DNA from 3 places in the Mesorhizobium sp. M0296 genome. Region 1 is predicted to be linked to each of the others. Evidence: predicted binding sites of a transcription regulator. Region 1 holds the regulator's gene; each other region holds the start of a gene.
The links. Region 1 encodes PhoB, which activates phosphate uptake and scavenging genes when phosphate is short. Its sites were predicted from a motif close to TGTCATNNANCTGTCAT; they were not measured.
Positions count from the first base shown of each region.

Region 2: a site for PhoB is predicted at 1,170-1,186, ahead of NKI97_RS20875 (esterase-like activity of phytase family protein). Genes of this name have one in related genera too.
Region 3: a site for PhoB is predicted at 1,041-1,057, ahead of olsB (l-ornithine N(alpha)-acyltransferase). Genes of this name have one in related genera too.

Region 1 is NZ_JAMYRZ010000042.1:29,388-31,654, forward strand. It holds gene pstB (phosphate ABC transporter ATP-binding protein PstB) at 1-238, shown strand, start outside; gene phoU (phosphate signaling complex protein PhoU) at 271-978, shown strand; gene phoB (phosphate regulon transcriptional regulator PhoB) at 995-1,684, shown strand; gene NKI97_RS29180 (ROK family protein) at 1,694-2,267, opposite strand, start outside.
Region 2 is NZ_JAMYRZ010000022.1:17,635-19,901, reverse strand. It holds gene NKI97_RS20885 (sugar ABC transporter substrate-binding protein) at 1-40, opposite strand, end outside; gene NKI97_RS20880 (TIM barrel protein) at 83-1,072, opposite strand; gene NKI97_RS20875 (esterase-like activity of phytase family protein) at 1,287-2,267, shown strand, end outside.
Region 3 is NZ_JAMYRZ010000001.1:289,533-291,799, forward strand. It holds gene NKI97_RS01425 (trimeric intracellular cation channel family protein) at 1-92, shown strand, start outside; gene olsB (l-ornithine N(alpha)-acyltransferase) at 102-977, opposite strand; gene NKI97_RS01435 (PAS domain-containing hybrid sensor histidine kinase/response regulator) at 1,127-2,267, opposite strand, start outside.

The DNA of each region.
Region 1 (2,267 bases):
ACCGGCTTCGGCCCTCGACCCGTTGTCGACCGCCAAGATCGAGGAACTGATCGACGAGTTGCAAGCCGACTACACGATCGTCATCGTCACCCACAACATGCAGCAGGCGGCGCGCGTGTCGCGCCAGACCGCCTTCATGTATCTGGGTGAGCTGGTCGAGTTCGACCGGACCGAGAAGATCTTCACGTCGCCCCGCGAGAAGCGCACGCAGGACTACATCACTGGCCGCTTCGGCTGAGCCGTTCCGATCATGCATATGAGGACAGGACCATGGGCGAACACACAGTCGCTTCTTTCGACGAGGATCTCGAGCAGATCAGCAAGCTGATCCGCGACATGGCCGACCTCGCCGGTTCGATGGTCGGCGGGGCGACCAAGGCCCTGTTGAATTCCGACAACGTGCTGGCGCAACGCGTCGTTTCCGACGACGCCATCATGGATGCGCGTCAACGCGAACTGGACGACCGCGCCATCACCCTCATCGCCAAACGCCAGCCGATGGCCCACGATCTTCGCCATGTGGTCGGAGCGATCCGCATGGCGGGCGACCTCGAACGCATCGGCGACCTTGCCAAGAATATCGCCAAGCGCGTGAGTGCGGTCGGCCTCAGCGCCACGCCGCGGGACCTGTCGCATTCCATCGACGCGATGGCGCAACTGGTTCTCATCCAGGTGCAGGGTGTCATCGAGGAATATGCTGCAGGCGATGCGGCCGCGTTGGCCAAGCTGCGTGCCGCCGACGAGCGCATCGACGTCAAATACACGTCCGTGTTCCGCGAGCTCTTGACCTACATGATGGAAGATCCGCGCAACATCACCGCTTGCACGCACCTGCTGTTCTGCGCCAAGAATCTGGAGCGGATCGGCGACCATGTCACCAACATCGCCGAAAATGCGTATTATGTGCTGACCGGCGAGCAATTGCCGGTCAATCGTCCGAAGCAGGACGAAACGACAATGTCCGCACCGGTGACATGATGGGGGTGCCCAGCCGATGATCGCACCACGCATAATGGTGGTGGAGGACGAGGAGCCGTTGGGTGTGCTGCTCCGCTACAATCTCGAATCCGAAGGCTACCAGGTCGAGGTGGTGACACGCGGCGACGAAGCCGAGATCCGTTTGCAGGAGAATGTGCCCGACCTTTTGGTGCTCGACTGGATGATACCAGCGGTTTCCGGCATCGAGCTCTGTCGTCGGTTGCGGGTGCGCCCCGAAACCGAGCGGCTGCCGATCATCATGCTGACCGCGCGCGGCGAGGAGAGCGACCGGGTGCGCGGTCTTTCGACCGGCGCCGACGACTATCTGGTCAAACCGTTTTCGACACCAGAATTCATGGCCAGGGTCAAGGCGCTGCTACGGCGCGCCAAGCCGGAAGTGCTGTCCAGCGTGCTGAAGGTCGGCGACATCGTGCTCGATCGCGAATCGCACAGGGTCTATCGCAAGAAGAGCGAAATCAGGCTCGGGCCGACCGAATTCCGGCTGCTCGAGTTCATGATGCGGCATCCGGGCCGTGTCTTCTCGCGCAGCCAGTTACTCGATAATGTCTGGGGCGAGACAATCTACATCGACGAACGCACCGTCGACGTGCATGTCGGGCGGCTGCGCAAAGCCGTCAACAACGGCCGGATGCCGGATGTCATCCGCACCATCCGCGGTGCCGGCTATGCGATCAGGGAAGATTGACCCGCCTGGTCATGCTACGTTCTTTCTGACGCTGGGCCTCATTTGCGCGCCCGGCGCGAAAATCTCCTGGTCGACGAAGCTTAACGCCCGCATCGCGCAGCCTTCGCGGATCAGCGGCAATTCGTTCGGCTCTGTATCGAAGGAGATCGAGCCTGAATGCTGGCCGCCGGCGGTCTGGGCGATTGCCTTCCGCAAGGCCGGCTCGATCAGATCGAAGGCGGCGGCACTGGCGCCGACCATCGCGACCGGTGCCGGATCGATCAGCGCGAACAGCGAGCCGAGACCGAAACCCAGCGCTTCGCCGGCCTTGCGGTAGGCCTCGCGTTCCGGCCCATCTTTCTCGCGCGCCCGGGCCGCCAGTGCTCGCATGTCGGCGTCGCTGACGTCGGCGACCGGTTCGCTGTCTTCGCTCATCTGCCTGGCGTTGCGCCAGATGGCGTAGTTGCCGGCATACGCCTCGATGCAGCCGCGCCGCCCGCAACGGCAGAGCGCGCCGCCCGGACGATGGATCATGTGGCCAAATTCGCCGCCCGAGGAATGCGTCCCGGTGAACAGTTCGCCCTTCAGCACCAGCCCCATGCCG
Region 2 (2,267 bases), on a different contig from region 1:
CCATCAGGGCAGCGGTGGCGGTGGCAAGCAGAAATTTCATGGTCTTTCCTCCCTGGTTGAAAACGGTGATGGCGCCGGAGCTTCAGCTGTCCGGCCCGAGCATGGCTTCCTGGACGATGGCCTGCGAGGCGACCGCGTCCTGACGGTCGACGGCGGCTGACAGGCGATTGTCCTTTTCCAGCCGATCGACGACGCGCAGCATGCGCTTGACAGTCGCGATGTTGACTTCGCATTCGTGGACCGGGTCGAGCCCGGTCATGTCGGGGAACGTGTCGAAGTAGATGGCGCCGGCATAGCCGTCTCGACGGATCTGCCTGAGCAGCTCGATCGTCTGCAGCGTATGCACGGCCCCGACCATCAAGCCGTCGTCGCGCTTGGCGTAGCCGTCGTTGAGATGCACGCCGAGCAGCTTGCTGTGTCGCGCCACCAGCGCAGCGGCAAAGGCCGGCTGCTCGTCGGCGTAGAGCACATGGGCGAAATCGAGCGTCACGCCGAGATTGGGCAGGCCGATCTCGCGGATCGCCAGCAATGTCGTCGCCGCATCGGGCATCAGGCTGTAGGAGCGCGGCTCGTTGGGTTTGTATTCAAGGCTGATCTGACAGCCCGGATCATGCGCCGCTACTTCACGAATACCATCGATTTCGTGTTGCCAAACTGTTGCGTAGTCAGCCTGGAAGGCGTAGTCGAAGCCATCCTGCCCGAGCCACAAGGTCATCAGGCTGGCGCCGGCCTCGCGCGCGGCGTCAATGCCGGCCTTGGTCAGGTCGATAGCCTCGCGGCGAACGGAAGGATCCGGATTGGTGAAGGCGCCGAGCTTGAAAGCCGGGTTAGAGTAGTAGCGCATGGCGAAGCCATTGATCGAAAGCCCGAAATCGCTGAGTTTGCGTGCCATTTCCGCAGGCTTCTCATCGACATGGTCGGGAAAGTTGAGGTCAAGGTCGGTCAACTCCGCAACCTTCGCCGCACGTGCCGCCATTTGCAGCATGGACGGTTTGCCGACAAGATCGGGCCACTCGGACTGTGGCCGCGAGGCAAAGGAATTGAGGCGGGTGGCGAAACGATAGGCAGTCATCGGGGACCTTTCATTGTCATAACTTTACATGAGAACGATTATTTGTAAAGTTGTTAATAGGCCAATTGCGACCACGGGGGACAAGCAAGCGCGGCACTGTCACGCAAGTATCATGTTCGCGTCCTAGATCGCTTCTCCGAAAGCTTTCGCGGCATCCTTGATCCGACGCGGCGCTTTTTCGGGCCCCGGCAGCTTTGTCACAAAGAGGATTTCCATGAAAAACCTGCACCGAACCGCGTCCCTCGCCGTCGCGCTGGCGATGTTCACCGCATTGACTCCGGCCTTGGCAGAAAACGCCGCAACCGTCGGCGGCGTCAGCTTCGTCAACAAGGGCATGGTCGGTGTCGGCCGCATCCCGGCCAGCCAGAAGGACAAGTTCGGCGAGACGTTTGGCTCGGGCTCGGGCATGTCGATCGACGCTGCCGGCTGGACGCATGGCGCCGATGGCTACAAGGGCTCGTTATGGCTGTTGCCGGATCGCGGCTACAACGTCGTCGGTACCACCGATTACCGCCCGCGCCTCAACACGATCGCCCTCGAGTTCGCCCCGATCGCGCCGGGTGCGGCACCGGCCACCGGCCAGGAACAATCGGGCCTCAAGGCGACGCTTGCCGACACCACGCTTTTGACCGACGACAAGGGCGCCGACGCAACCGGCCTCGATCCGCTCAACGGCGTGCGTGCCGCGACCGACGACATGCCGATCCTGCCCGAAGCCAACGGCAAGCTCGCGCTCGATAACGAAGCGATCGTACGGCTGCCCGACGGCACGATGTTCATCTCGGACGAATACGGTCCGAACATCTACCGCTTCTCCGCCGATGGGCGTCTGATGTCGGCAACACAGCCGCCGGCGGCGCTTGTCCCGATGCGTCACGGGACGCCAAACTTTGCTTCCGACAATCCGGGACCTGGCGCGGCAGACCCAGATCCGAAGGATCCCGAAACCGGCCGTCAGAACAACCAGGGCCTCGAAGGCATGGCGCTGACGGCGGACGGGAAGTTCCTGATTGCCGTGCTGCAGTCGGCCCCAAGGCAGGATGGCGGCGATTCCGCCTCGACGCGCCAGAACACGCGCGCGCTGGTCTACGATGCCTCGGATCCCGGCCAGCTCAAGCTCGCGCATGAATATGTCGTGCCGCTGCCGGTGTTCACCGATGCCAAGGGCAAAACCAAGATCGCCGCGCAGAGCGAA
Region 3 (2,267 bases), on a different contig from region 1:
CTTTCTGCGTACGCGGCGGCGCGCTGAAATTCGGCTGGGCCTTTCCGTCCTACAAAAGCAAGCCTGGCCGGCGTCCGGAAGATATTCCCTGATTTAAGGTGTCAGGCCGCAAACCGCTGCGCTTCTCCGCCATAATAATTGACGTAGCGGGCGCCGATCTCCTTGACCGGCATCACCACGAACACGTCGACCGTCGAGAATTCACGGTCGATGACGCAGCCGTCGCCGATGCGCGCGCCGACGCGCAGATAGCCCTTGACCAGCGGCGGCATCGCGGCGATCGCCGCCTTGGTATTGACGGCCTCGATCGGCATCAGATCCATGGAACAATAGCGCCCGGCGACGGCGCGCACGTCCCAGGATGAATTCGTCCGGCAGTGGTGGGCAAGATAGGTCAGCGCCTCCGCATGTGCCGCCGGCACGGTGCCGTGGAACGACGCGCAGCCGGTCATCACGCCGATGCCGTAATGGTTGATGTAGGCCCAGATGCCTTGCCACAGCGCCTCGATGGTGCGTTTCGAGCGGTATTCCGGCAGAACGCAGGAGCGGCCGAGCTCGAGGAAGCGCTGGCCGGGATGCCGCGCGATCAGCTTGGTCAGCTCGAATTCACCTTCGGAATAGAAGCCGCCGGCGGCCGCGGCAATCTCCTGCCGCAGCAGGCGGTAGGTGCCGACGATGCGGCGATGCTCGGGGCCGGAAAGCGAAGTATCGAAGACCAGCAGATGATCGCAGAGGGGATCGAAGCGATCGGCATCGCGGCGGTCCTGCATCTGGAACAGGTCCTTCCTGGCACCAAGCTCGTCGTAGAACACCCGGTAGCGCACTTCCTGCGCGGCAGCGATCTCGGCCTCGTTGCGGGCGAGCCGCACTTCGAGATTGCCGATGCGGCCGAGCGATGCGCCTTTTATGACGGCATCGGCGTTCCGGCCGACGAGCAAAGGCCCGCTGGCGTTCGGCCGAGCATCACATTCCGGCATGACTGTATGCACGAGTGATTCTCCTTCGAGCCATCCCTCTTGGCACGGGGATACGGTGTAGGTGCAACAGGATTGTGACAGTACCGTGATACGGCTCTGCGGGCAATACTTCGTCGGCTGGGTAATCTATCAACCGTCTATGTTGTGCCTCAGGCGGCCGCTTGCCCTTCGACCGCATGAACCAGGGCATCGGGGTCGAGCGGCTTGGTGACGAAGCCGCTGGCACCGTGAGCGAGCACGGCGTGGCGGGTCTTTTCCTGGCTGTCGGCCGACAGCACCATGATCGGCACCGGCGGCACCGCGGTCTCCTCCTCATGCCGGCGGATGGCGGCGATGGCGTCCAGGCCGTCCATGACAGGCATATGCAAGTCCATCAGCACCACGTCGTAACGGTGCTTGTGGCCGGTGCTGATGACCGCCTCGACGGCGGCCTTGCCGTTGCCGACCACTTTCACGCGATGCCCGGCCTTCAGCAGCGTGGCGCGGGCCAGCATGGCGTTGATGTCGTTGTCCTCGGCGATCAGCACCGACAGGCCCTGCTGGCGGGCGCCAATGGCGTGCCCCGCCTGCGCGCCGCGCCTTTGCAGTTGCGGCTCGGCGATGACCGGCGCGTGGCTGGTCAAAAGCACGCGCAGCAATGTCTCGCCGCGCACCGGCCTCGCAAGGAAGGTGGCGTAACCATTGGCACGGAACTCGCCAAGCATGCCACGGTCGGTCGGTGCGATCAGCGTCACTGCTTCGCAATCGGCAAATCCGCTCTGGCGCAGGCGCCTGAGCAGCCTGCCGTCGCTTTGCTCCATGGCAGCATCGATCAGCAGCACGTCGCAGCTCTCGGCGAAAGGGGTGGCCTGGGCGGCGGCGGTGGCCAGATCGACCGTGCCGCCATTGGCGCGAATGGTGCGGGCGAGGGCTTCGGCCTCGACCAGGTTCTTTGACACGATCACCGCATGCCGGCCCGACAGCGCGTCCTGGCGGATCTGCGGCGCCTCGACGGCGGAAATAGCGGGAATCTCGAAGACGAATTCGGACCCCTGGCCAAGCCGGCTCGACACAGAGATAGTGCCGCCCATGGCGGTCACCAGGCGCTTGGAAATGGCGAGACCGAGGCCGGCACCGCCATGCGCACGGGTCGAGGTGCCGTCAGCCTGTTCGAAGTCCTCGAATATGCGCTCCATGTCCTGCTCGCGCAGACCGGGGCCGGTGTCGGTGATGGTGAAGCGGATGCGGTCGGTGGTTTTGGTGCGGACGCGAGCGATGCTTGCCAGGACGCCGCCGCTGTCGGTGAACTTG